Regions from separate parts of the Croceicoccus esteveae genome, predicted to be linked through region 2. Evidence: riboswitches for the same ligand, from Rfam matches in the RefSeq annotation. Region 2 holds a riboswitch; the other holds the start of a gene.

Region 1 (16,281 bases), on a different contig from region 2:
TACTTTGGTGACAATACAAGACGTGCTGCTTTGGCAGACGCGACCGAGTTTGTGACGAGAAGGATGATAAGGCCTGCCCCGTTCCTTTGGGGTGCGACACGCCGGAATGTCGAGCGGGCCGCACGGCGAGGGCTTGCCTCGCAGGCATCCGGATTGGGAGACGACAAATGTCCAAGGTTCATGTTCAGGATGGGGCCGCCAATGTCTGGACGCCGATCCGGTCGGTCGTTCCGCCCCAGATGCACGAACGCATGACGGCCGGCGAAATGGCAGGCGAGTTCAAGTCTCATGATCGCAATGATCCTGAAAGGCTTGACCTGTTGGAGATCTTCTATCCCGCCAATGCGGTCATCAATGTGCACGCGCATGAAGAAGACGAGATCATCTATGTCGTTGAAGGCGATATCCGGCTTGGCAAGCGATTGTACCCCAAGGGTTCATCGGTGTTTATCGCGCGTCAGACGCTTTACAGCTTCGAGGCAGGACCTGACGGGTTGCACATGGTGAACTTTCGCGCGCGGGCAGATCACAGTTTCATCACGCAATCGGAATATCTTGCCAGAAAACGCGAAGACAAGGGCGCCACCACGAACACCGCTGCCGATTAATCGCCGACCGCACTTCTGCATTTGTCACTTTGAAGCATATAAACCCAGGAAGAACTCATGGAACAGTCCACCCGGCGCATCCCGACCCTTGAAGAGTTGAGCCCCATGCCCGGGCGCCATCCGCTGATCCCGGACCTTTCGCCACGGCAGGAGGTGGCGCTGCTGTGCCGCACGCTGCATCGGGAAGGCTACGACGATCACATCGCCGGGCATATCACGCTGGCGGATGCGAACGCGCAAGGCACTTTCCTGGTCAATCCGTGGGAGCTTGCATGGGATGAACTGACCGCGTCCGACATCGTGCGCGTGGACGGAACAGGACAGGTCATCGAGGGCGAGTGGAACGTGACGCCGGCTATCGGCCTTCATCTTGCGGTTCACAAGCAAAGGCACAATCTGCGGGTCGTCATTCACAATCATTCCCGCTGGGGCTCAGTCTGGTCGGCTGCCGGACGGATCCCGCCCGTCTACGATCAGAGCTCCGGTCTGGTTGAGGGCGATCCTGTCATGTATGACGAATACGCCGGCACCGTAGACGGAGCGGAAGAGGCACAGGCAGCGGCCGATGCGCTGGGGCAGGGCAAATGGGCGATGCTGAAGAACCATGGTGTCTTCGTTGTTGCCGAAAACATCCGCCAGGCACATCTGCGGGCGATCACGCTTGAACACCGCTGCCGCCTGGCGTGGCAGGTCGAGGTCCTGGGCGGTGGTCAGCCGATTACCAATCCCGACGCCCTTCGCGTTGCCAGCATGTCGGACTCGATGGGCTTTCCGTTCCTCTGGGAAGCAATGGCGCGGCGCGAAATCCGTCTTGACCCCGCCGTGCTGGACTGATCGTTGCAGCATCGTCTGGAAAAAACGCCATCTGTGTTGGCAAACCCGTCGTTTTGGAGGTGAGCTTGTGGCTTTGATGATCACGGCATTGAAGAGCAAGCTTCGCGGGTGGTTGATACGTCCGGCGGTGTCGGCAATGCTGGTCTGGTCGGCGCCCGTCGTGGCGCAGGATCATGCCGACACGATCTACATCAACGGCGTGGTCCGCACGATGGAAGCCGCCGATGATGTGCGGCAGGCTGTCGCGGTTCGCAACGGGCGGATCCTTGCCACCGGATCGACGCAGGATTTGCTTGGCCACGCCGGCGCGCAGACCAGCATCGTCGATCTGGAAGGCAGAACCATGCTGCCCGGCTTCATCGATGCGCATGGCCATTTGTCAATGCTGGCAGGGACCATCGACTTTGCCAATCTGGCACCGCCGCCTGTAGCGAACGTGCGCGACATACCCTCGCTGCAATCGACGTTGCGTGAATATATCAAGGAGCGCGACCTTGCTCCTGGTATTCTGGTGCAGGGCTTTGGCTATGATGATGCGCAGCTTGCCGAGCAGCGACACCCTACCCGGCAAGAACTCGATGCCGTGGCGGCCGACCGGCCGATCATGCTGCTGCACGCCTCCGGGCATCTTGCGGCCGGGAACACGCGCGCGCTCGAGCTTGCCGGCCTGCTGCGTGACGCGGCCGATCCTGCCGGAGGCGTGATCCGGCGCGAGGCGGATGGGACAACTGCGTCGGGTGTCGTGGAGGAAGCCGCGATGTACCGGCTGTTCGCACTGCTGCCCAGGCGCACCATGGATGAGCGGATGGAAGCCCTTGGCCGGGCGCAGGATATCTACGCGGGTTACGGCATCACGACGGCACAGGACGGAGCGGCAAGTGTCGAGGATTATGAACTGCTCAAGGCGGCCGATGAACAAGGTGCGCTCAAGATCGACGTTGCTGCCTTGCTGTTCTTTCGCGCTGAATGGCCCAATCTGGCGACCATGCCGATCGGGCGGCAAAGCCCGACCAGGCTGAGCATTGCGGGCGTCAAACTGCTGCTTGACGGATCGCCGCAGGGTCGCACCGCCTGGCTGAAGGAGCCCTATCATCAGGTTCCCGACGACCGGCCCGCCGATTACCAGGGCTACCGTCAGGTCGAAGACGATGTGCTTCGCCAGTGGATCGATCGAGCTGCCGCCAATCACTGGCCGCTGTTCGTGCATGTGAACGGGGATGCAGCGATGCAGCAACTCATCGACATGACGGCTGCTGCCCGCAGTGCAGGTTCTGATCCTGCACAACGCACAATCGCCATCCACAGTCAGGTGGTTGGAGACGGGCAACTGGCGCAGATGAAAGCGCTTGATATTCAACCCAGCTTTTTTGCCGCGCATACCTTTTACTGGGGTGACTGGCACCGGGATGTCACGTTGGGCGCAATGCGCGCGGCACGTATTTCGCCGATGCGGGATGCGCTTGACATCGGCCTTGTACCGACGATCCACAACGATACGCCCATCGTACCACCTGACATCATGCGGCTGGTCTGGGCGGCGGTGACCCGCACGACGCGGTCCGGCGCACAGCTCGGGATCGAAGAAGCAGCGACGCCTTACGAAGCCTTGCTGATGGTCACCCGCAACGCCGCCTGGCAAATCGGCGAGGAACAGGACAAGGGCACCATCGCTGTTGGCAAGGAAGCCGATCTCGTGGTGCTCGATGCCGATCCGCTGACCACTGACCCGGCACAGCTTGACAAGATCGCGGTTGCACGCACGATCAGCGATGGTGTCGAAGTGTACGGAGCAGGCTCCTGAACATGCAGGGTCGATGATGCGACAGGCGGGCATGTCCATCCTCGCAGCGACGGCAGACGATCTTCCACGATCATACCGAAAGAACACAGCATGAGTTCCTCCGCAATCAAGCCGCTGGAAAAGCCCGCCTTGCATGACGCATTGGCAAAGCTGCCCTTGTGGACCCATGATGCCGACAGACAGGCGCTTTACCGCAAGATTGTCTTCACCGACTTTGCAGAAGCACTGGCGGCCATGGTGCGGATCGGTTTTGCAGCGGAGCAGGCCGATCACCACCCTGAATGGGCAAATGTCTACAACCGACTGGAAATCTGGCTGACGACGCATGACGCTGGGGGCGTCTCTACACGCGATATCAAGCTGGCGCAGCAGATCGATGCCACGATAGGAGAAAGCTGACATGCAAATTGCCGGGGTGAGCCGTTGAAGAATGCCGCTGTTGCTGCGAACGAGACGCCTGCGCCACCTCGATCGCCGACCAGCGACACATCGGCTGTTGGGCTGTTCGGCCGCGCGGCGCTGATCGCCTTTGCGGTGATGAGCGGCGTTGCCAATGGCACGCTGTCCCCGCTCCTGCCGCAAATCGAGCGGGAATTCGGCACCGTCCACGGCAATGTGACTGTGACCATGGCGCTGACGGTGCTGGGTCTTGGTATCCTGCTCGGTTCCCTTCTCGGCGGGTGGTTGAGCGACCGGTTCAGCCGCCGACTGGTCATGGCAATTTCTGCACTGGTCTATGGCGCCGCGGGCTGCGGCATCATCTTTGCCACAAGCCTTGAACATGTGATCGTCGGGCGGTTCATTCTCGGCATTGCGCTGGGAACGATGGGTGTCGCGACCTTTGCCGTCATCGGAGATTTCTGGGACGAAAACGGACGCAATCTGTGGTCAGGGCTGATCCCGGCGGCCGGCGCGCTTGCCGGGATGGGACTTTCGGTCGTGGCAGGGATGATGGCCGATACCTCCTGGCGCGGATCTTTCCTCATCTATGGCGTCGGCTTCATTGCCGCCATGCTTTCGCTGGCCGGGATTCCCGCCAAACGAACGGCCAGCACCCGACAGGAAGAGGTGGTGCAAGGCGTGCCACTTGCCCTCTTGCCGCCGATCATCTTGCTCGGGCTGATCGCCGGCAGCATTGCGACCGGCACTGCGGCCTATCTGCCGCACCGGCTTGCCGATGTAGGAGTGGACAGCAGTTCCGGTCGTGCGATCGCGGCGCTGTCAGGAGCGGCCGCGGTGGTGATCGTCGGGTTCGCCTACAGCCGGATCAGGCGTTTCGTGTCACTCGACATGGCTTTTGTGTTGGGTGCAGCGGCGAGCGCCACCGGCCTTGTCATCATGGCTTATGGATCAAGTCCCTTCATCGTGTCCTTCGGCATGGGAGTCGAAGGGATCGGCATCGGATTGTTCATGCCAAGCCTGATGGTGTATGCCATCGAGCGATCCAACGAGAACAACCGGGGCCGGGTCGTCGGATTGATGAAAGGGGCGATATTCGGCGGACCGTTCTTCGTGCAGTTCGTGCTGGAACCGGTGCGCCTCAGCTCCGGTGCATCGCCGGTGCTGGCGATCCTTGCGGCATCGGCAGTGGCACTGGCGATCTACTTCGGTATCCGTTGGGCGCAGCGGCGAGCGCCAGTGCCCGCATAACGCGGCTTTATCCGGCGTTCGTTACCATGCGCAGCCGTTCCATGTCGCGCAATTCGATCCAGCCATAACCAAGGCGGACAAGACCATCGCGCTCGAATGCGCAAAGATGCAGATTGATGGTCTTGCGCGTCAGCCCCGTCATCTCGCCCAGCAGTTCCTGACTTATCCTGATGATTGCGGTGTCCCGATGGCGGTCCTGCTGCGCATTGGCCAGGAGGCGCCCTGCAATTCGGGCGGGCGGGCGCAACGAGATGGCCTCTGCCGCCATGCGCAAGGCGCTGCGCATGTGGCTGTAGGTAAAATCGGCGATTGCCCGCCACAATTCCGGGTGTAGCGCAGCAACCCGGTCAAGCGCGCCTTCCGATATCCGCAGCAAGGTGCTGTCCTGTGCGCACACTGCGGTCACCAGCCGCGGCCCGCCGCTATACCGCGTGGCGTGACCCAAGACCGACCCGGAGCCTGCAAAACCGACCAGCACGACCCGATCGCTGTTGGCCGCACAATAGGATTGCAGCAGGCCCTTGACGACAATGACGAGGCCGTTCTGGCTGTCGCCCTCTGCCTGTGCCCATTCACCGCTTTTCAGCGCGATGAGTCGCCCCTGCGCCACCAGTACTTGCGACATTGCAGCGGGGTAGCCTTGCAACCAGCTTGCGTTCAGCAGCACTTCCAGGGCCAGACTGCGCTCATCACCTTCCATGAGCCAAGTGTAACTATGGTAGCAATTCTTGACCAGAGTTTCCGTCATGGTGCGAAAAACAAGGAGTGGATCCATCATGGCGGCAGTTGCAGGCGACGAAAAGATCATCCGCATAGGCGGCGCAACGGCGTCTTTCTCGGACACAGCGCTTTCGGTGCCACAGCTGCTTAACGATGGCCGCCTTGATTATCTGGTGTTCGATTATCTGGCCGAAGGGTCGATGGGTATCTTCGGCCGGATGCAAGCGGCTGATCCGACATTAGGATACGGCACCGACTTTCTTACCGTTCATGTCGGCCCGCACCTTCATCAGATCGCGGCGCAAGGGCTGAAAGTCGTTGCGAACGCCGGCGGCGTCAATCCCGCCGGCCTCGCCGCCGCGCTTGAAGCGATGATCCGCGAGAAGGATCTGTCGCTGAAAGTCGCCTATGTTGCCGGAGACGATCTGCGCGACCGGCTCGACGAACTGCGCGCGGCCGATCATCGCGACATGTTCATAGACGCATCCTTTCCCGACGATGTGGTGAGCGCCAACGCATATCTTGGCGCGTTTCCGATTGCCGCTGCGCTGGCAGAAGGCGCGGACATCGTCATCACCGGTCGCGTCGTCGACAGCGCGGTGGTGCTGGGCCCGTTGGTTTATGAATTTGGCTGGGGCGCGGACGATCTCGACCTGCTGGCCGCAGGGACGCTGGCGGGGCATCTGCTGGAGTGCGGGGCGCAGGTGACGGGCGGCACCTTTACCGACTGGCGCGACGTGCCCGACTGGGCCAACATCGGCTTTCCGATTGGCGAATGCCACGCCGATGGCAGCGTGGTAATGACCAAGCCCGATGGTACGGGCGGGCTGGTGTCGGTCGGCACGGTTGCGGAACAGATCCTTTACGAAGTCAGCGATCCTGCCGATTACATCGTTGCCGACGTGCGGTGCGACTTTTCCGATGTGCGGCTGGAGCAGGTCGCGCATGATCGCGTGCGGGTGACAGGTGCGAAAGGCCGCGCGCCGACCGACACTTACAAGGCGTGCATCACTTTTGACGGCGGCTGGCGCACCGTCGCGTATCAGCCCATAATCGGCGAGGACGCAGGCGAAAAGGCCGCCCGGCAGGCAGAGGCGCTGTTCGCCCGCGCGCGTGCCCTGCTGCGTGCGCGCAATCTGCCCGACTTCACTTTGACTCAGAACGTCCTGATTGGCGGAGAGGCAAGCTTTGGCGCGCATGGCCGTCATGCCGGATCGCGCGAGATCATCAGCAAGCTGGTTGCAGACCACCCCGATCGGCAAGGCGCGGAAATCTTCGCTCGTGAACAATGGGCGGGCATTTCCGGCATGTCGGTCGGCACGTCAGTCAATCTTGCCACCAATGTGCTGCCGATGACCGGCGTATTCCTGTTTCTGCTCGGGAAGCAGACGGTCACGCCGACCATGACAATCGACGGCAAGACGCGCGAAGTGCGAGCAGCAGCAGGGGTGCCGGCGGCACAATCCGCGCCAGCCCCCAGAGCCGCTCCCGATGCCGCACCCGCGCCATCCGAGCAAAGCGGCACGGCGGTCGATCTGGTCCAGCTTGCTTGGGCGCGCAGCGGCGACAAGGGTCACCTGTTCAATGTCGCGGTGATCGCGCGTCGGCCCGAATATCTGCCGTATCTGCGCGCGGCGCTGACCTGTGATGCGATCAGCGACTGGTACCGTCATCTTGGTCCTGAAGGACAGCCGCCACGGGTGGACAGGTTCGATGTGCCCGGAATGCATGCGGTGAACTTCGTCATCCATGATGCGCTGACAGGCGGGATCAACGCCAGCACCCGGCTTGATCCTGCGGCCAAGGGCATGGCGCAGATGCTGCTGCGCTTCCCCGTACCCGTTCCATCCGCGCTTGCCGCGCAACTTGCCAACTCCGGTTCACACCAAGGCTCAGTCCAGGGAGAGTGAAATGAACGATTATTCCTATCTCATGCAGGGGATTGAAAAGGTCCCGACCGACAGCAGCGTGCTGGTCAGCTCGTCCCGCTATCTCAATGATGCGCGGGTGCGTGACTGGGTGGCGACGCATCTGCTGCGGCGCAACGGTCCCGACGTGCCGACGCCTTCCGATTCGATCCAGCTGGTCCAGATCCTGCGTGAAGTGCAGGATATTGACTATATCAACGATCTGATCGCTCAGGAACGCAAGCAGAACACGGAACTCGACGCCTGGTTTTCCGAAGGGTTCATCTCGACCTTCAGTCTCGACGATCTCAAGCAGTATGATCCCGACACCGTCGGCGGCATTTTCTACACGCAATTGAGCGATAACAAGCTCGATGTGAACATCGTGCCGCCGTTCACGCCGCGCAATGACTTTGAATATTTCAATTTGCGTGCCGGTCAGACGCATGATCTTGAGCATATTCTTGGCGGCGGCGGTTTCGACTTCATCGGCGAACTGGTGCCTTATTACATGCGGCTCACCAATCTGTTCGTGCACATGAGCCCGGAACTGGCCGGTGAGCTGTCTGCATTCTCGATCCTTGGTTCGACGCGGATCATCACGCGCGCGGTGCTGCATTATCCGCAGACATGGCTGGTCACGCAAAACGCGGTGGAACGCGGTGCGCGGGTGGGCCGCGAGTCCGCGCCGCTTTACCTGATGAAGTACGAGGATGTGTTTGCCATGAACCCCGATGACGCACGCGAGGCGCTTGGCATCAACGGCGTGGAGATCGTGGACACCGCTGCTGCTTCCGCGCAGTGGTGCTGAGCCAGCGGCCGGCAAACGGCAGCCGCTCGTCACGCGGTTAATGGGGCGCCGGTGGTGACAAAATCCGGAGCCAGGATCCGGAGCGGGGCAATCGTCAGGCCGGTCCGGCGATATGGATCGCAAGGCTGGCGTCCGATTGGCTGATCCTGGCGGCAATGCCGAACACGTCGCGCAGTCGACCTTCCTTCAGCGTGTTGTGCACGGTGCCATCGGCCACGATCCGGCCATCCTTCATCCAGATCAGCCTGTCTGCGTATCGCGCAGCAAGCGTCAGGTCGTGCACAACTGTAAGCACACAGCGGCCACTTGCGGCTGGCGCGGAGAAAAGCTGCATCACTTCATGCGGGTGGCGCGGGTCGAGCGCCGCGACAGGTTCGCGGCCACCAGCAGCGGTGTCTTGGTCGCAAGAGCACGGGCCAGATGCACACGCGCCAGCTCCCCGCCCGAGAGCGTGTCAGCGGCACGCTCCGCGAAATGGCTGACGGCGCAGGCAGTCATCGCCTCGTCAAAGGTATCGTGGTCGCGCAGGGACAGCCTTGCAGGCGCGCCGCCATGCGCAAATCTTCCCAGGGCGACGATATCGCGCACCGGCTGAGGCCAGACCATCGGTCTGGACTGCGGCAGATATGCGGCAATCCGCGCACGGTGTGATGGAGCTATGCGCGCAATATCCGTGCCTAGTAACCGGCAGATCCCCGAACCGGCAAGCAGCAGGCTGAGCAGAGGGGTCTTGCCGGAGCCGTTCGGGCCGATCAGCATGACCAGCGATACTGCCTCCAGCGTCAGGGAAGCATCCTGCACCAGCGGGCTTGCACGATCTGTGTAGGACAGCGCCTCCGCCTTGAGGAGCGTCATGCCAGACGCCTGCGGCCTGCGATCCACACGAAGATCGGCGCTCCGATAAGCGAGGCGACTACGCCCAGCTTGAGCTCGGCATCGGTGGGCAGGATCCGCACGCCGACATCGGCGAGCACGAGAATGAGCGCACCCAGAAAGGCAGAGGGAACAAGCAACCGGGATGGGTCATACCGCACCAAGGGTCTGACGAGATGCGGCGCGATGATGCCGACAAAGCCGATCGCGCCGGCCAAAGCCATTGCGCCTCCGGTGGCAAGCCCCGCGCCGACAATGACGGCAAGCCGCTGGCGCGCAAGGTCTAGGCCCAGTCCTTCGGCGGCTTCCTCACCAAGCGCCAATGCGGCCAGCCCGCGGCGCGCAAGCAGCAGGATCGTGCCACCCGCGATCAGGAACGGCGCGGCAAAGACCAGGTCATCGACGCTGCCGTTTTCAATGGTGCCAAGCATCCAGTTTACCATGTCGGCGAGCGAAAACGGGTTGGGCGCTAGGTTCATCAGGAGCGCCATGCCCGCCGCCGAAAAGCTCGACAGGCCAACGCCAATCAGGATCAGCGTCACGACAGACCGGGTGCGTAACGCAGTCAGCGCCACCACGATCGCTGCCAGCAGCGCGCCGGCCGCCGCTGCGAGTGGCAGCACGAACGGCCCCGCCGTCACATATCCGAAATAAAGGCCAAAGGTCGCAAACAGAGCAGCAGTGGCCGACACTAACAGGATGCCCGGCTCCGCACGCGGATTGCGCAGCAGGCCCGGCAACGCAGCGCCGCTCATGCCCAGTGCACCGCCCACGATTGCTGCTGCCAGCGTGCACGGAAGGCGGATCTGCCACACGATCAGCATGTCACCCGTGCTTGCCTGTCCCGCAAGGGCGCCAAGCACCCGGGACAGGGGAAGCGGCACCGATCCCGGCAGCAATGCCAGAACAACTGCCACTGCCAGCGCAAGCGCAGGGGCTGCGTTCAACAGACCAGCTGGCATGCTGCTCAAGGACGGGCGTTCACCGACGGCCGGATCAGCGACGGGCGGTTCAGCGACGGGCGGGTTTCGGAACCATTTGCGACACTGCTCATGGGGCTGCCTGCTGCGCCAGCGCCTCGACTGCGCCGCGCCGGAACGAGGCGCCGCATGATGTCCACGCCTCTTCGAGCTTTGCTACCGGAAGATCGCGCAATTGCGCGCGCGCCACCGGGTGACGCGCCGCGCTCCAGCTGTCGATCTGCGTTGCCGTCTGCTCAAGGAAAGCAGCGGCAAGCAGCATTTCGTGTACCAGGCTTCCCTCGCCTGTGGTGACGCCGGCGGGCGTCATGTAAAGAGCGATGGTTGTCTTGCCGGACCGGGCAGGAAGGGCGGCAAGGCGGCTGTCCATCTGATCTGCGATTGCTTGTGCCCGGTCAGGCCCGCCAAGCCTGATGCCGACGCGCCGGACTTCCTCGCGAACGTCGCCGATAGTCGCAGGAAAGCCCAATTGTACCACCGGCACGCCGGCGCGGTGCAGGAAAGCGGCTGCTTCGGCTCCGCCGCCATAGGACCGCACGACGAGATCGGGACGCAGGGCGAGCACGTCTGCGGTGCGGGGGCGCACGGTCGCGATCCCTTCTGCGCGGTCACCCATGCAGGAGAAGGTCTCTTGCGCATCGAGCGACAATGCGAATATGTCCTGTCGATCTGCAAAGCGCAGCACATACTGGTCCGCGCAGTAGTCGAGGCTGACGATCCGCTGCGCAGCGCCGCTGTGCGGCTGTGGCGCAGCGCCGCAGCTGCCCGGCAGCAGAGTGGCAAGTGTCGCAAGGATCTTTGCGGTGCGCATCACATCGCGTAACGCACGCCGCCGAAGAAGCCACGGCCTGGCTGCCCGTACTGGAATACGGTTTCGTAATCTGCACCGAACTTGTTTTCAATCCGTCCGAACAGCTCCACATTCTCCAGCATGGCGTAGCTGGCACGGACATCGACAACGACATAGCCATCTAGCGGCCGAGTGTTCGACGCATTGTCGAAACTGTCGCCGACCATCAGCACGGTCGCGCCAAGCCCGATGCCGCCGTCCATCCGGTAGTCGGCCATCAGACTGACCTTGTCGCGCGCGCGACGGGGAAGGCGGTTCCCGTTGCTGTCGTCAAAGGCATCGACGATGGTGTAGTTGAGCGCCAGATCGAAACCATCGACTGGGAACAGCGCTATGCCCAACTCCCAACCGTCCGTCGATGCGGCCGCGATATTGTCACAGGTGCCGAACGGCCGGTCCACGCAGATGGGGTCTGCCTGATCGAAGCAGGAGACAAAGTTGATGAGATTGGTGGTGTCGCGCTCGAACCGGGTCGCACCTATCTGCGCCCGCTCGCCAAGGAAGCTGTGGGTAACGCCGAGATCCCAGCTGTCAGCGGTTTCCGGTTGCAGGCTCCTGTTTCCGTACTGGCTGTAAAGCTGGTACAGGGAAGGCGCCTTGAACCCCTCGCCGTAGCTGGCCCGGACGACCGTGGGGCCTTCGTCAGGCGTGAAGGCGCCGCTTGCAGCAAAAGTGGTTTCACTGCCAAAGGTGCGGTGGTCGTCATGCCTGATGCCGGCGGTCAGCGATAATCCTGCAGGCACGGGCGCTCGGAACGGGGCGGCGGTGACTTCGCCATAGATGCTGTTGATCCACGTGTCCGCACGTTCGGGCGCGCCACCAAAGCTGCTGCTGCGATAAAGAGCCTCCTCGCATTCGGCTCCGAATGCGATTTCGGCACGATCCGGTATTCCCAGCACCCCTTGGTATTCGTAACATTGGCATCGAAGGTCTCAATGCTGGTGCCGCTGCCTTCATCGACATCGCGGCGGTCGATACGCGACCAGATCTTCGCGATAGGAGACTTGCTCGGTGTCGCCAAAGCCGTTGCCGGTAAAGCCGTCGACATCCACCGTGCTGTCGGCATAGAAGCCGCGCAGATCAAGAAACGCCCCGTCAGTCAGGGCCGCTCTGACCTTGCCGTTCAACCCGAGGTTCTCAAACCCATCCTTTTCAGCGCCGCCTCGCGTGCGGTTGAAGGCCGAGATGCCGTCGGTGCGCAGGAAAGTGGCGCCAATGCTTGCTGCGACAGGGCCAAGGCGGCTCGCCAGATTGCCGGTAAGCTGCGATGTGTCACGCGCGCCATGTTCAACGCGGGCAAGGCCGCCTGGTTGCTGCGTCGGTTCACGGGTGATGAGGTTAACGACGCCGCCGATCGCCTGACTGCCGTAGAGTACCGACTGCGCGCCGCGCACGACTTCGACCCGGGCGACATTGCCGGCGACCAGCGGGCCAAAGTTGAAGCCGCTGCCCGGCGATGCCGGATCGTTGAGCTTGACGCCATCGATCAACACGACGGTTTGGTCGCTTTCGGCACCGCGAATGGAGACGCCCGCGGTCGTGCCCATGCCGCCATTGCGATCGACACTGAGACCGGGAACAGTGCGGATGATGTCGATCACGTCCGTCGCCTGACGCGCAACGATGGTTGCCTCATCCACAATAGTGACGGACTGCCCCACCTGCGAAAGCGCGCGCGGCGTGAGCTTGGCGGTGACGACAATGTCATCGCTGGCGGCCCTGCCGGTAACAGCGGCCGGTTGCGAAGAAGCGACGGCTGGCGTGACCAGGCCGACGGCGACGAGACCCGCGGCCCCCAGACGGGCGGCGCCAAAAGGGGCGGCAAGAGAGTTTGCAGCCGTGTAGCGGTAAGCAGCGGCAAAGGAAAACTTCTGCATCATGATATCCAAAGCATGGCCCGCGGCGGCTTGCCGGAGCCCGCAGATCGTCAGACCGCGGCCCGCCAACAGCGGTGCTGCCGACGCCGGTAACCGGCCCATTGCTGTCGTCAGTCTGGATTGCGCAGCAGCTGCGCGATTCCGGTCCCCTTGGGCTGATCCCGGCGCTGGACGTACGACGTGACGGCAGGTTTACCGACTTGACGATCATCACCGTCGAACCGCCTTCCCGGCCTGCACCCCTTGGATGGGATGCGCGGCCAGTAACATGCTGGTTCGAGGCTCCCGGCATAGAGTTGCGGGCACAGCGCTGGACCTGAACCAGATCCCCTCTTAGCTGCGCGCACTTTCGCACTTTCGCACGTGCAGCACCGTCTGCCCGTCCTCTGCCGCGCCTGAACCTGTGTATCAATCCGCTGTTACGGTCATCCTTGTGCCTTCAGCGGCATATTCGAGTGCAAATCACCCGTTCTGCCGGGATGTTGCCGAAACTGACATCTTGGAGTGCAGGCAGCATCCAAAAGCCGGCCCCACCTGTGGCCGTTGCGGTGCACTGCACCATTGTTTGCGGACCGAAAGCGGATTTGCGCTGCAAAATTCTGGCGTCTGTTTTTTTGGCTCGCCAAGCAGAAATCCTTCGTTAACCATAGCTTCATTGAACAGGAGGGTCTGCCTCACCGCACGATTCGCTCCATAAGTTCGCGACATGATCGAGGGGAATGCCATGACACTCAATCCGCTGCGCTCCAGCCTGCTGGTCGCCACCTCTACCATCGTTCTTTCCTGCGCCGGCATTGCGAATGCCTCTGAAGGACCAGTGCTTGCCGACCCAAGCCTTATCAACGCCGCCCAGTCCGCTGATGATTTCGCGTTCGATTTTGCAGGCAGCGATTATCCCGGCATCATCACGCGCGACGACATCGACCCGGACGTCCCTGCTCCTGGCGGCAGTCTCGACACGTCGGGCATCAACGGCATCGGCCAGATGGTCGCGTGGAATGGCGATGGCACGGTGGGGCTGTGCACCGGAACCTTGATCAACCCGCGTACGGTTATCTTTGCAGCGCATTGCGTCAACACCCGCGACGATACCGCTTATGGCGGCAACACCGGCGGCACACCGATCGGCTTTGCCTTTGAGGATGATGCCCTGCCGAGCGTGCGGGCCTGGATCCGCTCCGGGTTCCAGACAGTGCAGGACAGCGCGTTCTATAACGCCGAAGCGATCTGGTACGATGAGCGCTCGCTCGACGGCGGGTTCCTGCAGGCCGACATCGCCATCGCCACGCTCGATACGCCGGCGTTCGATATCCCCACCTGGGCCATGCTGTTCACGCCGCTGGACGGACAGGAGCATGTGACGGTCACCGGTTATGGCGGGCGCGGCACCAATGCTTCGGGCAATCTGGGAATCGACTTCCGGCGGCGCACGGCGGAGAACTACGTTTCGCTGCTTGGCTCGCGACGCGACGTGAACGCGTTCCTGTTCGGTTCGTCCGACACGTACGAACAGAACCTATACTTCACTTCCTTCAGCGACCCTTCAGGCGAGTTCGACGATACTGCCGGCAAGTTCGATTTCGGCATCTTCGGCGACAATGACGTGGCTCTGCCGCGTGAGGGAACGACAGCGGGCGGCGATTCGGGCGGACCGCTCATCCTTGATGAAAAATACCAGCGCGACGTCATTCTCGGCGTGCTGTCGGGCGGTACCCGGTTTTTCGAGGAGCAGAGCTTCGACGGATACGGCACGCTCAGCTTCTATCAGCCGTTGCATGCCTATTGGCAGGTGATCGTCGAGAACAATCCTTATGTTTATGCAACGACGCAAGGCCGCATCGGCAAATGGACCGATCCCAGGCACTGGGTGCAGGCGATGGACCCCAACTATGTCGTCGGTCTCGATGGCAAGCTGCTCAGCCGGCTGCCCGATGCCCCCGGCGCCGAGAACAGCGGCGAGGGCGCGAAATGGGGTGACGTGTGCTTCCTCGACGATTGTCTCGACCTCGATCAGGCTCCTGTTGTTGGCGCGACGGGCAAGCAGTATTTCGTCAAGGGTGGACCGGGCAGCAAGAACTTCGTGCCCAACAATGTCACCGCCGATCCGACCAGAGGCATCCGCGCGCGCTATTATGACGTGACGCTCAACCAGGGCACCACGACCCTGTCGGGCGCCGACATCACCATCGACCGGCTGACGATCGATGGGTCGGCCAAGCTCGACATCGCCCGGCGCGCATCCCTCAGCACCAATGGCGATTTCACCCAGTTTTCCGGCTGGACCAATGTGGATGGCGTGCTCGACACAGGCGAGGCTTTTCTTCTCACCGGCCTCTTGACGGGCGGTGGCACCTTTCGCGCGCCATTCCTTACCAGCGTGAACAGCGTCATCGATCCGGGCGGCCGCACCAAGACCGGTACGCTCACCATCGATGGCGATGCGATCCTGGCGTCGGGAACCACGCTGGTCATCGATGTCGAAAAGCGGTCGAGCGATCTGCTGGCGGTAACCGGCACGCTGTCGCTTTCCGATCCTGATGACGCTTCTGCGCCGGGCGCAACGCTGTTCATGCGGACATCCGGCAGCTTTCCGCGATTTGGCCAGACCTTTACCGTGGCCACTGCCGATGGCGGGGTTGAAGGCACGTTCGGCAATGTGCTTGCTCAGCTTGGCGTGCTGCGTCCCGAACTGAACTATGGCGAAACCGAGATCACGGCCACTTTGCAGGCGCTGAGCTTTAACAGTGCGCTTGCCGGCACCAGCACGACCGCAACTGCTGCTGCCTTTGCCAATGCGCTCGACCGCCTGCGGGCCGGTTCCTATCAGTCGCTGTCCAACCTCTATGGCATGGTCGATCTCATGGAAGGCGCGACACTGGCATCCACGCTGGACGCGCTGGCCCCGCAGACCATGACTTTCGGTCAGCAATTGCAGGAACGGCAGAGCAGGGCGCTGTTCGGCACCGTGACGAACCGGCTCTCGATGATGGGTGGGGCCTCCAACGGTCGCATGACGGTGACCGGAGCGCCCGGTTTTGCCTTTGCGCAGCCAGGCACCGCTGCTTACGAACAGGCGAGGCGTGGTTTCGCCGGTCTGACGCCGGGCCAACAAGGCGCGCAGAAACTGCCTGAAAACTTCTCGGGCTTTGTGACCGGAGGCGTCATCACGGCCGGCAATTCGGCCAGCGCATCGGCCAGTGAAGTGGATGGCGCGCGCTCCAACTACTTTGGCATGGGCGTCGAACACAGCTTGAGCGAGAGGTTCAGCTTCGGCGTGGGGGTGGGTTATGCAAACGGCATGAACCGCGGCAACGGCGACCAGGCCAGCTCCAGGATGAGCCAGATGGCGCTTTACGGTGCATATGCGCTG
Region 2 (16,281 bases):
CGTGCATGCCCGAGGAAGCGGGACTTTTCGGCCATGAACTCGGCCATGTGCCGCGGATAATCGACATGGAAGGAGGTCAGGTCGACCAGATCATCGGCCGTGCAGGCGTTCGCCTTCAGCACCTTTCCCAACGCCTCGAACGCCAGCGCGAACTGTCTGGCAACATCGGCAGGAACGCCGCCATCGGCTTCAAGCCCGACCTGGCCTGAGCAAAAGAGCAGATCGCCTGCCTTTACCGCATCGCTGTAACCATGATCGTCCGCCATCGCTGCTTCTGTCATCATCCGTCCCTTCTTCACATGTTTCTTGCAGTCAGCAAGCCGCTCCTGAAACGATGCTTTGACTGGTAATGCAACAGATACTGCATTAGCAGCATGAGCTGTGTTCGGCAATCATGCGTCGAGCTTCGTTGCGCCGCAATGCTTCAGCCTTGAAAGGATCAGCCATGCACACTGCACCTTCCCACGACTTCATCATCATCGGTGCCGGTTCGGCAGGTTGTGTGCTTGCAAACAGGCTGTCAGCCGATCCGCGCAACAAGGTGCTCCTGCTCGAAGCCGGGGGCAGGGACAGCAGTCCGCTGATCTATCTGCCAGCCGGTTTTCTCCCCGTCATGCGCAAGGGCATGTTCGCCTGGCATTACGAGACAGCGCCGCAGGAACATCTCGATAATCGCACGCTTCCTGATGCAAGAGGCAAGGTGCTGGGTGGCAGCAGCTCGATCAACGGGATGTGTTACAGCAGGGGAGCGCCCGAGATCTACGACAGTTGGGCGCAGGCGGGCAATCGCGGCTGGTCCTATGCCGATGTGCTGCCCTATTTTCGCCGGGCCGAAAGCAATGGGCATGGCGCAGATGCATATCACGGCGGCGACGGTCCGCTTCGCGTGAGCCGCGCAAGCATTGAAAATCCGGCGACTAGGGCCTGGCTGCAGGCGTCGGCGCAGGCGGGATACTCCTACAACGACGACCATAACGGCGCGCGTGCCGATGGCTTTGGTCCACCTGAACTCACAATCCACAAAGGCAAGCGGATGAGCACGGCGGTGACCTATCTCAGGCCTGCAGAAAAGCGTGCCAATCTCGAGATCGTGCTGAATGCCCATGCCACCAGAATCCTGTTCGACGGCAAAAAAGCGATTGGCGTGGAATATCGACAGGGTGACGAGGTCAGACACGCATATGCAGCCCGGGAAATCATCAGCAGCGGCGGCACGTTCCAATCTGCTCAGCTGATGATGCTTTCAGGTCTTGGCGATGCTGCACACCTGCAGTCGGTGGGCGTCGATATCGTGAACGACTTGAAAGGGACTGGCCAGAACCTGCACGATCATGTGGGTACTGATGTGCAGTTTGCCTGTCCGCAACCGGTTACGCAGTACCGATATTTTACAAACCCGCTGGCCATGGCCGAGGCCGGCTTGCGCTATCTTGTATCTCGCAAGGGACCGCTGGCGGGCAACAGCATCGAGGCGGTCGCCTATCTGCGGTCAGGCGCAGCCGGGCACGCGGAACTCGACCTGAAGTTCTATCTGATGCCGCTGCTCATTACAGAGGATGCAGAGCTTGGCCGCCAGCACGGTGTCAGCAATCTCATCATCCTCACGCGCCCGGAAAGTCGGGGCACATTGCACCTCGCATCCGCCGATCCCATGATGCCACCTGTCATAAACACCAACTACCTTGCAGAACAACGCGATCGTGAGGCCCTGCGAAACGGGATCAGGATTGCGCGCGGGATCTTTGGCCAGCCAGCCTACGACGCTTACCGGGGTGCGGAGATATCGCCTGGCTCCCGCATCGCCGACGATGAGGAACTGGATGCCTTTATCCGTGGTACCGTGGGCGTGAATTACGAAGCGGTTGGAACCTGCCGCATGGGAGACGATCCCCTTGCCGTCGTTAACGACCGGCTGCAGGTACGGGGGGTTGGCAATCTGCGGATCGTCGATGCATCGGTCATGCCAAGGGTGCCGACCGGCGATCCGAATGCCGCCGTCATCATGATTGCAGAAAAGGCTGCAGAAATGATCCTGCAGGTCGGTTGACGCAGAGTTCTTGTTCCAGATGCACCTTGTGGCTGCCAAGTGCACCTTGTGCCTGATCGTCGGGATGCGTTTTCCGCCCCTTCGGAAAAATCACAGGAGGTGTTCGCGGCATACATCAAGCGGTCGATAACGGCATCTTCACTGGCCGGTTGGAAACGCAGGATGGCCGAGGCCTGCAAGGCTGACGGTGTTCAGGAGGTTTCCTGTGTTCGCTCGTTTGCAGCTGGCAGGAAGGTGATTTGCAGACTTCTTGCAGCCTTGATCGTTCACGCGAACATGCGTTGACCTCCCAGCGCCCTTGTACCTCCCAGCGCCCTTGTACCTCCCAGCGCGGCGCAGCTGGCGCACGATGCCGTTGAAGGCGGCGGTGATGCCTTGTGCACGGCCGATGTCCTTGTCCTGCGCCGCGGCATCCCGATAAAGAGCCAGCGGCCAGCGGCCAGCGGCCAGCGCTCAGGGCAATGCGGCAGGAGACAGCGCAGCGCCAGGCGGACCCCGGCGCCGTCGAACCGTGCCTCTGCACAGCGGGACACACCGCAGCGCAGAATGTGGACGAAGAGCGCGATGACCACGCGCTGATGCTTGGGCAGCTGCGACATGGATCAGTCGAAGTCATGCGATCTGAACCGCACGACGTCCTCAGGATCCATGCATCGGCGTGCGGCGGCCAGCAGCAATCGCGCGGCTCCGGGTTCCAGCCCTTGTCCTTGCGGTCGGAGCCGTTGCCGCGGTCCGGCGCACGTGGGTGCTGCGCTGCATCCCCGCGCCCGGTCCGCTGCGGGAATGCCATCCTGCCGATGCCATGGAGCAAATGAGCGGGGTCGATGATCCGTTCGCAGATCACATGGATGACCTCGCTTTCCTTCCGGACCCGTCCTTTCAGACCCACCATTGCGGCGGACATGATCGTGCGCCGCTGCGCTTCGAAGCGATCGGGCCACACGATGCCGTTGGCGATACGCACATGCCCGAACCCGTGAACGTCGCCGATCGGCAGGTCTGGAGGCGCCATGGCATGTTCCTGCAATCAGGAGAAAACGACCGGCTGCCGGTATGATGCTTGTCGATCCTGACAGGCAAGGGCCAGCAGCTATGCGGATTGAAGCAGAGCCAAGCGCCGTAATCCAGAACGAACATCGAGCTACGAACAGGCCACGTCTGACACGGCCGAGAAGAGGATGAAATCAGATCACTGTAGCACGGCCACCGGTGCTGACGGGAGACAGTGGTTCCAGGATCGAAACGACTGCGCGCCGCCTGGGAGTGAATATCGAAGACGCAGTGGAGCTCGCCGAAGCGACCGAGGTTAGCATTGCCTGGCGACACGTCCGCTTTGGCGGTGCTAACCCTGGAATGAAGGTTGAGAAAAGGCGCTCCAAACTTTCAATTCAGGACCGTCGACAACCAGGCTCCCGGCTTGTCAAAATACGAAATCGAACTAGAGCAATTGACGATGAATTCGCGGACCTTTCAACAGCTGCTTGATCAGAAAACCAAACCTATCGGCTCTTTGGGCGGACTCGAAGAACTCGCAGTTCGCGTTGCATCGGTCACTAACGACACTCGACCTGGAACGCTGAGTGCATCCCTGACGATCTTTGCAGCCGACCACGGCATTGCCGAGGAAGGCGTGTCGGCTTTCCCCCAGGAAGTGACCGGCCAGATGGTTTCCAACTTTCTTGCAGAGGGCGCCGCAGCAAACGCAATTGCGGGTGAACTGGGTATCCCGGTCGCCGTGGTCGATTGTGGAGTGAAGGATGTCCTGGTCAGCCGGGAAGACCTTATCAACATGCGCCTTGGAGCAGGAACGGCGAATAGTGCGCAGGGCCCTGCGATGTCTCAAGAAGTTGCTGCAAAGGCCATCAGCCAGGGACAATCCTACGGTCGTTCTCTCACAAGCAAGATCGTGTGTTTTGGAGAAATGGGCATTGCCAATACTTCTTCGGCAACGCTGCTTGCGAACAAGCTGAGCGGTATCCTGATTGCCGACCTCATCGGGCGTGGAACCGGTGTCGATGATGCCGGGCTAAAGCACAAGAAATCGGTTCTTGAACGAGCAGCTGCTCGGACGGGGCGACTGGCCCCTATCGATGCACTTGCAGAAGTGGGCGGCTTCGAAATCGGAACAATGGCAGGCGCTATGATTGGTGCATGTGCGTCGAATAAAGTCGTCGTGGTCGACGGCTTTATTGCGACAGCTGCTTCAGCGCTCGCGCGAGCCCTTGCACCTGGATGCGAGGCATCGATGATTTACGCGCATCGATCTGCCGAGCAGGGGCACACTGCAATGCTCGAATGGCTGAAGGCAAAGCCCCTGCTTGACCTTCAGATGCGCCTTGGAGAAGGCACCGGCGCGCTGCTCGCCGTCCCTATCATCCGCGCCAGCGTGTCACTGTTCGGGATGGCGAGTTTTACAGATGCCCGCGTCTCCGGTCGATCGGCCGACAAGTGAAGAAGCAGTTTATGGGATTCTGCGCAGCCTGGGTTTTCCTGACCCGCATCCCGCTTCCGACAATGGATATGAATGAGGAGAATTTCGCGCAGGCACCTGCGTTCTATCCGTTGGTCGGCCTTCTGATTGGTGGTATCGGATCTGTCGGGTACGCGGTTGGTCACTGGATCGAAGGGCCTGTTATCGGCGCGATCTTTGCTCTTGGCGCGACCCTGTTGGCGACCGGAGCCTTCCACGAAGATGGGCTTGCCGATCTGTTCGATGGTCTTGGCGCACAGACCAAGGACCACATGCTTGAAGTCATGCGGGATAGCCGGTTGGGGACTTTTGGCGCGGCAGCACTCTTCCTCGTGCTTGGTCTCAAAATCGCTATCCTCGTTGCGCTGCCGGCTTCTTTCACCCTCGTCGCGCTTCCCCTGGCGCATGGTATTTCCAGGATGTCGGCTGTCCTTGTAATCGCAACGAGCAGCTATTCGCGCTCGGAGGGAACGGCGAAACCTGTTGCGAAAGGCATATCGCGCAGCGCACTGCTGATTGGTTCGTTCACGAGCATCACTGCGCTGACAGCTTTCGGTTTGTGGTCATCATTCGATCTTGCGGCGGTCAGTCTTGCAGGGCTTGCCGTGGGGCATGTCCTTACCCGCCTGCTGTTTGAGCGGAAACTCGGCGGCTACACAGGCGATTGTCTTGGGGCTGTCCAGCAAGTGTCAGAGGTGGGCATCTATCTAGCGATCGCAGCGTGGCTCTAGTTTTCTTGCGGCATGGCGAGCCGCTGATTGCTCCTGGCATCTGTTATGGCCGATCAGATATCGGCGCGCGGGAATTATCCGAGGCTCAGCTTTGCGAGATCATCGGCACCGTTCCCGATACTCTCTATCGCATCGACACCAGTCCTCTGTCGCGCTGCTTGATGTTGGCGGAGAGGCTCGCGGAACGGCTAATGCTTCCGCTTCAAATCGATCCACGTCTGCAGGAGATTGATTTTGGGCGCTGGGAAGGATGCAAATGGGATGACATTCCTCGCAACGAACTCGATGAGTGGGCGGCTGACGTGACAGGCGCAAGCCCGCATGGCGGGGAAAGCGTCAATGACATGACGACCCGCGTTAGGTCCTATCTCGATGAGCCCCTGCATGGCGAAGCTGATATTCTGGCCGTGACGCATATGGGCGTTGTGCGTTGCGCGCATGCGGCGCTTGGGTATGAGGGCGCGCTCGAAATGCGACTTGACTATACACAGACGATGACATTCGGACCCCACCCATCTTTTTTGCGCGCTGATAGAGGCCCCACACGATGACAAGCAGCGATCCCGAGCACCACAAGAACGAAATGAAGAAGCTGCAGGAGGCTCAATCAAAGAAGCGCCGGGAGCTTAAAGATCCCGAGCACGGACTGGTCCTGGTCCACACGGGCAATGGCAAAGGCAAATCAAGCTCGGCATTCGGAGTGATCGCCCGGGCGCTGGGCTGGGGGCAAAAGGTCGCTGTTGTGCAGTTCATCAAGGGCAAGTGGAAGACTGGGGAAAAGCAGTTCTTCGATCGGTTTTCCGAAGAGCTTGACTGGCATGTGATGGGCGATGGCTTCACGTGGGATACGCAAGATCGCGAGCAGGACATCGAAGCTGCCGAGAAAGCGCTGCAAAAGGCGAAAGAGCTGATAAGCAGCGGCAATTACGCGCTGGTTGTGTTGGATGAGATCAACATCGCCCTGCGTTACGACTATCTGCATACCGATGCGGTGATAGCGGCACTTGAACGCCGCGGCGAAACCAATGTGATCCTGACAGGCCGCGACGCAAAAGCGAAATTGATGGATTATGCCGATACGGTGACTGAAATGACCGAAGTGAAGCACGCCTTCCACGCCGGCATACGCGCCCAGCAAGGAATTGACTTTTAGAAGCCGGCCCCGTGATGCCTGGGACCGAATTCGATGTTCTGCGCGAGCTGGTCGCCCGTCGGCGCGATGTACGGCGCTTTCAGACCAGGCCGATCGGGTCGGACATCCTCGATGACATCTTTCATCTGGTGGAAGGCGCGCCATCGGTTGGCAACAGTCAGCCCTGGCGCTGGGTGCAGGTCGACGGGTCCGAGGCGAGAGCAAAGGTGAAAAGCAGTTTCCAGGCTGCGAATGAAGCGGCTCGCAAAGCTGTGCCGGAAGACAGGCAGGGGCTTTATGCCAACCTCAAACTGGCGGGCCTCGATGAGGCACCGCTGCAACTCGCCGTGTTCTGCGACACTCAAACCACGCAAGGGTCTGGCCTTGGCAGGCAAACCCAGCCTGAAGCGCTGCATTATTCCGTTGCCTGCGCGATCATGATCTTCTGGCTAGCCGCCAAGGCCCGGGGCCTGGGTGTTGGCTGGGTATCGATCCTCAACCCTTCTGATATATCCGATTGCCTGGACGTGCCCGCAAGCTGGGATCTGATTGCGTATCTGTGCGTCGGATATCCCGAAGATGAGCATTACGATCCGGAGCTTGAACGCTATGGCTGGCAGGATCGCGTATGGTCCAGGCATCACGTCATCAAACGCTAGTGCGCCCCGTGCCGATCGACCCTTTATGGCCGAATTGACACCGCAATCTTCCTGGCGTAGAGGCCTGGTCAGATGGTGCTGCAAGTGCGAATGCGCTTGAAGCTAAGAGGGAAGCCGGTTTGAAACCGGTGCTGTGCCCGCAACTGTGAGCCGGGAGCCCCGAACCACTATGTCACTGGTTTTGCCCATCTTCGGGCAAGGTTGGGAAGACGGTTCGAAGGTGATGATCGGTAAGCCAGGAGACCTGCCATCGCGTCGTTCGTCCGGGGCCGGGTCCAGCCCAGTGGGACAGGAAATTTCTTTCCGAAGTAACGACAGCTTGGTCGGTCTCCGAAACTGCAGCGCGTAAGCGTTCGCGGTGAGCCATCTGTCGAATGCGCCGTGCGGGTTTCGGGACCCTCGTGCGGCATGACTTTGGACATACATATGAGACACGCAGTTTCCTTGGTTGCAGCAGCTTCAACTCTCACGCTGCTTCCGACATCTCTTCTCGCGCAATTGGCTGATGGACCGATTGAAGAGCGCCTGATTACGGCCCCGCCTGCGACCGATCGCCAGGGCGGTGCAAACCCCGGATCGATCGACATTGCCGTGACCGCCAATCGGACGAGCCGCGCGATCTCGCAGGTTGGCGCGTCCGTCACCATCGTTGGCGAAGAAGAGATCATCAATCGACAACCTACCGAAGTGCTGGACATCCTGCGCACCGTTCCGGGGGTGACCTTTACCCGCAACGGAGGCTTGGGCGCCAATGCAGGCGTGTCGATCCGCGGTGCGCAATCGGATCAGACGCTCGTGCTGATCGATGGTATTCGTATCAACGATCCAGCCTCGCCGGGCGGCGGGTTCAATTTCGGCACGCTGCTCGCGGGCAACATCTCGCGCATCGAAGCCGTCCGCGGTTCGCAATCCGTTCTTTACGGAAGTCAGGCTATCGGAGGCGTGGTCAACATGCTGACCCGTGAACCGACCGGGGAACTCGATGCATTTGCTCGCGCCGAATATGGCGAACGCGATACAGCCGAACTCGTCGGCAATGTCTCCGGCCGTGTTGGACCCGTTGCCGCCAGCATTGGCGCGACCTACGCCCGGACCGATGGCATCTCTGCTTTCAGCGGTGGGACCGAGCCCGATGGGTTTGAAAGTCTGGGCTTCAACGGCAAGATCGACGTCGCGCTGGCGGACAATGTTTCGCTCGATCTGCGTGGTTTCTATGCCGACGGCGACACTGATATCGATGGCTTTGGAAGGGATGCGAACATCGTTTCAAGCAGGGAAGACCTGGTTGGCTACGCCGGCCTGAACGCCGCATTCCTGCATGGGCGCTTTCGCAACCGTCTGGGCTTTGGTTACACCAATATCGACCGCCGCAATTTTGATTTCGACGCAGGCGTAGAAACCTTCGATGCGAACGGTGAGAACCGGCGCTACGAATATCAGGGTGTCTTCGATACAGGTGATCTGGCGGAATTCGTATTCGGCGCTGAACGCGAAGAATCCGAGTTGCGTACATCGAGCTACGGTGCGCCGCCCGCGTTCGCCGATGTCTGGATTAATTCGCTTTACGCACAGGTCAATACGACCCCGCTCGATGGTCTGTCCGTAACCGGGGGCATTCGTTACGACGATCATGAAACCTTCGGAAGCGCCATTACGTTCTCGGCCAGCGGCGCTTACTCGCCCGATAATGGCGACACCGTGATCCGCGCAAGTTATGGCGAAGGTTTCAAGGCGCCCGCGCTTTACCAACTGTTCAGCGAGTACGGGAACGCCGGTCTGGATCCCGAGGAAGCGGATAGCTGGGACGTTGGTGTCACCCACAGCTTTCTCGATGGCCGAGCGCAGGCGGGTGTGACCTACTTCAAGCGTGACGGCATGAATGAGATCGTCTTCCTGAGCTGCACGGACAGCCTGTTGCCGCCATGCCTCGTGAACGATCCTCCCTCTGGAACGTACGACAATATTGCGCGCACGCGGGCGGATGGCTGGGAGTTCGGCGTTTCGCTGCGACCGGTCGATGAGTTCGACGTATCGCTCAGTTATTCGATAATCGATGCGTTCGATGAAACGACGGGCAACCGGCTCCCACGCCGCGCCAGAGATACGGTAAGCCTGATTGCCGACTATCGCATGGAAAACGGCTTCGGCATCGGCGCAACCATCCTCGTTGTTGGAGACAGCTTCGACAACGCGTCCAACACCAATCCGCTCGACGGATATGCTCTTGCCGATGTGAGAGTGAGCTATGGCGTCACGGACAACATCGAACTTTTCGGACGCATCGAAAACGTGACCGATGAGGAGTACGAAACCGTGCTGGATTTCAGTCAGCCCGGCCGCACGGTGTTCGGCGGTGTGCGCTACCGGATGTAATGGCAGTGCGATCGATCCTCGCGGTGCTTTTTGGCCTTTCGCTGGTCGGCTGTGCGCAGCCTGCCCTGCGCAGCCCTGAAGCACCGCGACGGATCATCAGCCTCGATTACTGCGCGGACCAATACGTTCTGCGGTTCGCCGATCGAGGTGACATTCTCGCGCTGTCACCCGGCGCGGACGAACACTTTTCCTATATGCGCGCCGCCGCAAGAGGGCTGCCGCAAATTCGCCCACGCACAGCAGATGTTCTCGCGCTTAAACCCGACCTTGTCGTACGCTCCTACGGGGGCGATCCGAATATCACTGCCTTCATGGAACGCGCCGGCGTCCCGGTCGTGCAGATCGGATTTCCCCAGACGATCGAGCAGGTGCGAGAGGAGGTGGCGCGTGTCGGCGCCGAGCTTGGGCAAGCCGACACGGCGAGGCGGGTCATCGCCGATATGGACAAACGGCTCGGTGCGCTCGCGGCGAAGGCTGGCGACCGTCCCCAGGCATTGTACATGACGCCGGCGGGCGTAACCACAGGATCAGAATCCCTCGTGCATGAACTTATGACCGCTGCAGGGCTTGCCAACTTTCAAACCCGGAGCGGGTGGAACCAACTACCGCTAGAGCGTCTTGCCTATGAACGTCCGGACCTGATCGTTGCCGCTTTTTTCGAAAGCACCTCCAATCATGTGGACAGCTGGAGCGCGGCGCGCCATCCGGTGGCGCAAGCGCAGCTTCGCGAACTGCCGGTTGCAACGGTGGAAGGCGCGTGGACGTCCTGCGGTGGCTGGTTCCTGGTAGAAGCCATCGAGACCATGTCCAGACAAGCCCGCGGCGTTTCATGACACGTGTATCGGGTATCCTGTCGGCCGGTCTGGTCGCCGCGCTTGTGTTCTCGCTCCTGCTCGGTTCAGTGCCACTCCCGCTGGACCGCATTCTTGGTGCCATTGCTTTTCAGGCGAGCGAGGGAGACCAATTGCTCGTCTGGCAGATACGCCTGCCGCGAAGCATTGCCGCTGCCGTAGTCGGTGCAGCTTTGGGAATGAGCGGAGCAGCCTTGCAAGGGTTGTTGCGCAACCCGCTGGCTGAGCCGGGAATACTTGGTGTGTCCGCCACGGCGGCTCTTTTTGCGACCTTTGTCCTTTATTTCAGGCTGGTGACGGCAGGCCCGCTCGTCCTGCCGATCGCAGCCGTGTCGGGCGCATTGCTGGCGACCCTGGTCGTCGCTGCCGCAGCGCTACGCAACCGCTCGGTAGTAACTCTGATCCTGATCGGTGTCGGCCTTTCGAGCTTCTCTGCAGCACTGATGGCGCTGCTTATGAACCTTGCCCCCGATCCCTTCAGCCTGAGCGATATGGTGAACTGGATGCTTGGCACGGTCGCCAATCGCAGCTTTGAAGACATTGCGTTCTCGGCGCCGTTCCTGATCGCCGGGATCGCCATCATGCTTCTCACACGGCGAGGTCTTTCGGCGCTCACGCTTGGCGAAGAGATGGCAGAAGGGCTTGGCCTCAATCTCAAGATGCAGCGGCTCGGCGTCATCGCCGGCGCCGGGCTGGCGACGGGTGCGGCGGTCGCATTGGCGGGTTCGATAGGCTTTGTCGGCATCGTTGCACCCCACATTGTCCGACCTTTCGTTCGATACGATCCGGCGCGTCTCCTCATTCCTTCTGCCATTCTGGGCGCTCTGCTGCTGGTTCTCGCCGATGTGGGGGTGAGGCTCCTGCCGACCGATAACGAGCTCAAGCTCGGGGTCGTTGCATCCCTGATCGGCGCGCCGATCTTCGTATGGATAGCATCGCGGCGGAGGCTGGCATGAGCCTCTTCTGCGCTGATCGGCTCTCCTACACCGTCAAAGGCAAGCCGCTGGTTCTGGAAGCAAGCTTTGCGTTGGAACCAGGCACGCTGACAATGCTTGTCGGTCCAAATGGAGCCGGCAAGACAACACTGCTGCGACTGGCGCTAGGCCTGTTGAAGCCGGACAGCGGAACCGCGACGCTGGAGGGCAGCGACGTTAGCAAACTCGCCCCGGTGCAGCGGGCCCGCAAGGTCGCTTACCTCCCGCAACAACGTCCTCTGATATGGCCGCAACCGGTCCGCGATATCGTTGCGCTTGGCCGCTTCGCCTTTGGCGCAGCGCCAGGAAAGCTTTCTCGTGAAGATGAGGCTGCCACCGCCCGCGCGATCGCCACCTGCAATCTTGAAGGATTCGAGGAACGCGCTGCGGACACGCTTTCGGGAGGAGAGCTTTCGCGGGTCCACCTCGCGCGGGCTCTCGCCGCAGAAACTGCTCTTCTGGTCACTGACGAGCCTGTGGCCGCCCTCGATCCGCGCTACCAACATGAAGTCCTGCGGATATTTTCGGACTTGGCGAGAGAAGGCAAGGCTTTGCTGACGGTCGTCCACGACCTTGGTTTGGCAGCGCGATACGCCGACCGGCTGCTCTGGATGAAAGACGGGCGGATCGTTGCCGAAGGGACACCTCGAGAGACCATGACGTCGGACCGCTTGCGAACCGTTTTCGATATCAAGGCGCGGATCGATGCGACAGATGCCGAGGCCATCTCGCTCAACATCCTGGGGCCAGCCTAGGCAGGTCATACCATGGCAGCGCGCGCGATCATGTTGCAGGGAACAGGCTCCGATGTCGGCAAGTCGTTGCTGGTCGCCGGACTTTGCCGGATTGCAAAGCGGCGCGGTATAAAGGTCGCCCCGTTCAAGTCTCAGAACATGTCGAACAACGCCGCAGCCTGTTCGTCGGGAGGCGAGATCGGTCGGGCGCAGGCGTTGCAGGCAAGAGCCGCCGGCATCGAACCGACGACGGACATGAACCCGGTCCTGCTCAAGCCCGAGGGCGATCGCCGCTCGCAGATCGTGTTGAACGGCAGGCCTGTGCGAAGCGAGGAAGCCGCGCATTACATGCGGCATCGCGCGAAACTGCTTCCGCACGTGCTCAACGCCTTCGAAAGGCTTCGCGCATCTTGCGATCTTGTCATCGTCGAAGGGGCAGGAAGCCCCGCCGAGGTTAATCTTCGCAAGGGCGATATCGCCAACATGGGCTTTGCGCGTGCTGTGGATATACCCGTGGTTCTTGTCGGAGACATTGATCGCGGCGGCGTGATCGCGGCGGTCGTCGGAACAAGCGCAGTGCTTGATCCTGAAGATGCCGCGATGATCGAAGGGTTTGCGATCAACCGATTTCGGGGTGATCCCGCACTGTTCGACGACGGGGTGACATTCACCGAGTTGAAAACGGGTTGGCCGTGCCTCGGCGTCGTTCCCTGGCTCCCATGCGCCGCACGACTGCCAGCGGAGGACGCCGTCGTGTTGGAACGGCGAGCAGGCATGAAAAACGACATCGTCATTGCCGTCCCGATGCTATCGCGGATCAGCAATTTCGATGATCTCGATCCGTTGCGTGCGGAAGAGGACGTTGACGTTCGTTTCATACCGCCAGGAGCGCCAATCCCGCGCGACGCCGATGCGATCATCCTGTCCGGCACGAAGTCGACCCTTACTGATCTTGCCATGTTGCGCGAACAGGGCTGGGACCACGATATAATCGCGGGCGTTCGGACCGGCGCGCATCTCGTTGGCATTTGCGGTGGTTTCCAGATGCTGGGCACGCGCATCAATGATCCAGGCGGCGTGGATGGGATTGCGGGAAGCGCGAAAGGTCTTGGACTGCTGCGCATGACAACGCTGATGACCGGCGAAAAGACGGTCCGACCGATGCGTGCGGTGACTGTCCAGGAGCGGATCGCGTTGACCGGGTATGAAATCCATACTGGACGCTCAGATGGTCCTGCTCTCGCTCAGCCGTTTTGTATGCTGGAGGACGGCGTACCGGATGGAGCTGTCGCCAAAGGCGGCCGGATCATCGGCACCTATCTCCACGGCGTCTTTGCAAACGATGCGTTTCGTGGCGATTGGCTCGGTGGATTGCGCGGCGGTCGGGCAAGTTTACTCGACTATGAAGAAGGCGTCGAAGCCGCGCTGGACGAACTGGCTGACGGTCTGGAGGAGGCTCTGGATATCGACGCTATCATGGCAATGGCGCGATAATGTTCGCCTGGCTCATGCTCGCCGCACTCGCGATTGAGGCGGCGACGGGTTGGCCAGATTGGCTCGACCGGCGCATCGGGCACCCTGTGCGTTGGTTCGGCTGGTTGGTCGCAAAGCTGGAAAAAGCAGGCAATAGAACATCGCTGCCCAGGCTGGTGCGCATTGTTCTTGGAGGTGTGGCGACACTCGCCTCGGTTGCGCTGGTGGCGGTCATCGCATGGGCTGTCGCACAGATGGCTCCCGCGGAGCCCGTCGGTTTCGCAATCAGTGCCGTGATGGCATCCACCCTTGTCGCGACGCGTTCACTCCACGACCATGTTGCGGCAGTCAACTACGCCTTTTCAGCCAATGACCTTGCTCCGGCTCGCGAAGCGCTTTCGCGGATCGTCGGGCGCGAAACAGCGACGCTGGACGAGGCCGCCGTTGCGCGTGCCGCGATCGAGAGCCTGGCGGAAAACACGTCGGACGGCGTGATAGCGCCCATCTTCTGGGGCGTGGTCCTTGGCCTGCCGGGCCTTTTCGCGTACAAGGCTGTCAACACTCTTGATTCCATGATCGGCCATCGCAGCGAGCGTTACGAAGCTTTCGGAAAGGTCGCTGCCCGGCTTGACGATCTGGCCAATCTGATCCCGGCAAGACTTACCGGTTTCCTGTTCGGACTGTGCGCATGGTCCGCCCGAGCAGTCGCAGTGATGCTTCGCGATGCCAGATCCCATCGCTCACCCAATGCAGGATGGCCCGAAAGCGCCATGGCAGGAGCGTTGGGCGTGCGATTGTCCGGCCCTCGATCTTATGGCGCTGAGAAGTCCGACGAACCCTGGCTGAACGCGCAAGGGCGTAATGTCGCGATGGCCGACCTGAGCCGCGCCCTGTCGCTTTACCGCCTCACCATGGTGGTCACAGCCCTGATCCTTGCAGGTATTGGACTGGCGAGTTGATGAACGATCCTTCGCTCTTGCAAGGCCATGGGGGTCAAATCGACGCGATGGCGGCGGCGTTTCCGAATGCGCCCTTGCCCTGGGTCGACCTTTCCACGGGCATCAATCCCTTTTCCTATCCGTTGCCGCCTATCTCCAGGGAAGCCTGGGCCACGCTGCCGACCGCAAGGGATCGGGAAAGATGCGAGGTCGCGATGGCCGCGGCTTTCGGTTGCGACCGTGCGCACTGCCGAGCCGTTCCCGGTACCGAGCTGGTTATTCGGCAATTGCCCACAATCCTGAGCGGCAGGCGTGTCGTCGTGCGCAGTCGATCTTACGCCGATCATGCGGTGAGTTGGAGCGCAGCGGGAGCCGAGGTCAACGCCGTGGACGATCCGCTCGATCATCTCGATCACGCGGATGTCGTGGTGCTCGTCAATCCGAACAACCCCGATGGGATGCGCTGGCCGATCGAGCGAATTGAAGGCGCGCGCGCTGAACTCGCAAGCCGAGGCGGTTGGCTGATCGTCGACGAGGCCTATGCCGATCTTGAACCAGCGCTCAGCGTGTCCTCCATGGCTGGTCGCGAAGGGCTCGTGGTTCTTCGCTCTTTTGGAAAGTTCTTCGGACTTGCCGGAGTTCGACTGGGTGCAGCGCTTGGCCCGCCCGTGATGCTGTCTGAAATCACCGACAGACTTGGATCGTGGGATGTATCTGGACCGGCCCTTTCGCTCGGGGCTCATGCATATTCGAACTTACAATGGCACGACGCCGCGCGGGCACGGCTGAGGACGGCGTGCAAAGATCTGTCCTGCCTCATAGCGAAGGTCGGGATCGAGGAGCTTGGCGGGACCGATCTTTTCCGCTTCGTGCGCGTGCCCGATGCCGACAAGGTGTGGAAGGTCCTCGCAAACAGGGGGATCGCGGTACGGCGGTTTCGGGAAGACAGCCGGCATCTTCGGATTGGCCTGCCCGATTTTGATGCTTTGATCCGATTGGCCGACGTGCTCAGCCTTTGATCCGCAAAGGGACGCCAGCGACGACTAATTCCACCCGATCGCTTATCGCGGCAAGCTGTTGGTTCAACAGACCCTGCTCATCACGAAATTTCCGACCGAGCTGATTGTCGGGCACAATTCCCGAACCAACTTCATTGCTCACCAGGACAATCCGGGCCGAAGATGATCGGAGGGACCCAAGCAGCCTCTCCACTTCATTGCTGACATTGCGTTCCGCCAGCATGACATTGGACAGCCAAAGTGTGCAACAGTCGATCAGCACGCTTGAAGAGCCAGCCCTTTCAATTGCCGAGGGCAAGTCGAGCGAAGCTTCGATTGTGCGCCACCGATCATCGCGTTCTTGCCGATGCTTGTCGATCCGATCGCGCATTTCGTCGTCGAAAGCCTGCGCTGTAGCGACAAAAACGTGCGGATCAGGCAGCGCCTGAGCAAAGGCGAGCGCCAAGCGGCTCTTACCCGATCTCGCTCCGCCGAGGAAAAGGCTCACACGCCCAGCGATTGTGCCGTCTTTCTCATGAATAGCGCCGCATCATCTGTTGCTTGTATATTACGCGACGCGGCGAAACTTTACCAACCCGCGATCTCGTCGAGTGTTCTTCCATAGTCCAAGCAAATCTGATCTTTGTCTAAAAGCTTACATGCGTCTTTGCATGGAGAGGCTGGTTCATACGTGCCCGAAAGCAACATAGATCCTAGCTTAGCTGGATTGTTTGAGGAACGTAAAGTGCTAAGAAAACCGACGGGTTTGACATGAGTAACCGGGTTACTCCGGAGGAGATAGCTGCAGTGCCAAGTTCTGTCGGCATGGTGCGGTAACCATCTGCGGACGGCGGTTGGCCTCGGGGGTGACCGGGAGGATGTTGTGCAGCAGCAGTGTCTT

Evidence for each region. Region 2 has a riboswitch for cobalamin ahead of RM533_RS13075 (TonB-dependent receptor plug domain-containing protein). Riboswitches for the same ligand answer to the same signal wherever they lie in the genome.
Region 1: linked by a shared signal. The riboswitch ahead of RM533_RS07025 (TonB-dependent receptor) and the one ahead of RM533_RS13075 (TonB-dependent receptor plug domain-containing protein) in region 2 are both predicted to bind cobalamin.

The regions. Positions count from the first base shown of each region.
Region 1 covers NZ_JAVRHS010000004.1:94,686-110,966, reverse strand. Annotated here, with positions in the region: gene RM533_RS07095 (hypothetical protein) at 1-55, shown strand, start outside; gene RM533_RS07090 (cupin domain-containing protein) at 168-608, shown strand; gene RM533_RS07085 (class II aldolase/adducin family protein) at 666-1,442, shown strand; gene RM533_RS07080 (amidohydrolase) at 1,519-3,243, shown strand; gene RM533_RS07075 (4a-hydroxytetrahydrobiopterin dehydratase) at 3,334-3,642, shown strand; gene RM533_RS07070 (MFS transporter) at 3,667-4,893, shown strand; gene RM533_RS07065 (Crp/Fnr family transcriptional regulator) at 4,901-5,671, opposite strand; gene RM533_RS07060 (acyclic terpene utilization AtuA family protein) at 5,670-7,523, shown strand; gene RM533_RS07055 (Coq4 family protein) at 7,525-8,331, shown strand; gene RM533_RS07050 (hypothetical protein) at 8,426-8,626, opposite strand; gene RM533_RS07045 (ABC transporter ATP-binding protein) at 8,665-9,186, opposite strand; gene RM533_RS07040 (FecCD family ABC transporter permease) at 9,183-10,151, opposite strand; gene RM533_RS07035 (ABC transporter substrate-binding protein) at 10,255-10,995, opposite strand; gene RM533_RS07030 (TonB-dependent receptor domain-containing protein) at 10,995-11,933, opposite strand; gene RM533_RS07025 (TonB-dependent receptor) at 11,988-12,911, opposite strand; cobalamin riboswitch at 13,080-13,302, opposite strand; gene RM533_RS07020 (autotransporter domain-containing protein) at 13,618-16,281, shown strand, end outside.
Region 2 covers NZ_JAVRHS010000017.1:15,234-31,514, forward strand. Annotated here, with positions in the region: gene RM533_RS13035 (RidA family protein) at 1-284, opposite strand, end outside; gene RM533_RS13040 (GMC family oxidoreductase) at 446-2,047, shown strand; gene RM533_RS13045 (hypothetical protein) at 2,706-3,104, shown strand; gene cobT (nicotinate-nucleotide--dimethylbenzimidazole phosphoribosyltransferase) at 3,501-4,499, shown strand; gene cobS (adenosylcobinamide-GDP ribazoletransferase) at 4,496-5,248, shown strand; gene RM533_RS13060 (histidine phosphatase family protein) at 5,239-5,799, shown strand; gene cobO (cob(I)yrinic acid a,c-diamide adenosyltransferase) at 5,796-6,401, shown strand; gene bluB (5,6-dimethylbenzimidazole synthase) at 6,416-7,039, shown strand; cobalamin riboswitch at 7,096-7,305, shown strand; gene RM533_RS13075 (TonB-dependent receptor plug domain-containing protein) at 7,538-9,412, shown strand; gene RM533_RS13080 (ABC transporter substrate-binding protein) at 9,412-10,245, shown strand; gene RM533_RS13085 (FecCD family ABC transporter permease) at 10,242-11,219, shown strand; gene RM533_RS13090 (ABC transporter ATP-binding protein) at 11,216-11,992, shown strand; gene RM533_RS13095 (cobyric acid synthase) at 12,005-13,465, shown strand; gene cbiB (adenosylcobinamide-phosphate synthase CbiB) at 13,465-14,403, shown strand; gene cobD (threonine-phosphate decarboxylase CobD) at 14,403-15,401, shown strand; gene cobU (bifunctional adenosylcobinamide kinase/adenosylcobinamide-phosphate guanylyltransferase) at 15,391-15,888, opposite strand; gene RM533_RS13115 (hypothetical protein) at 16,165-16,281, opposite strand, start outside.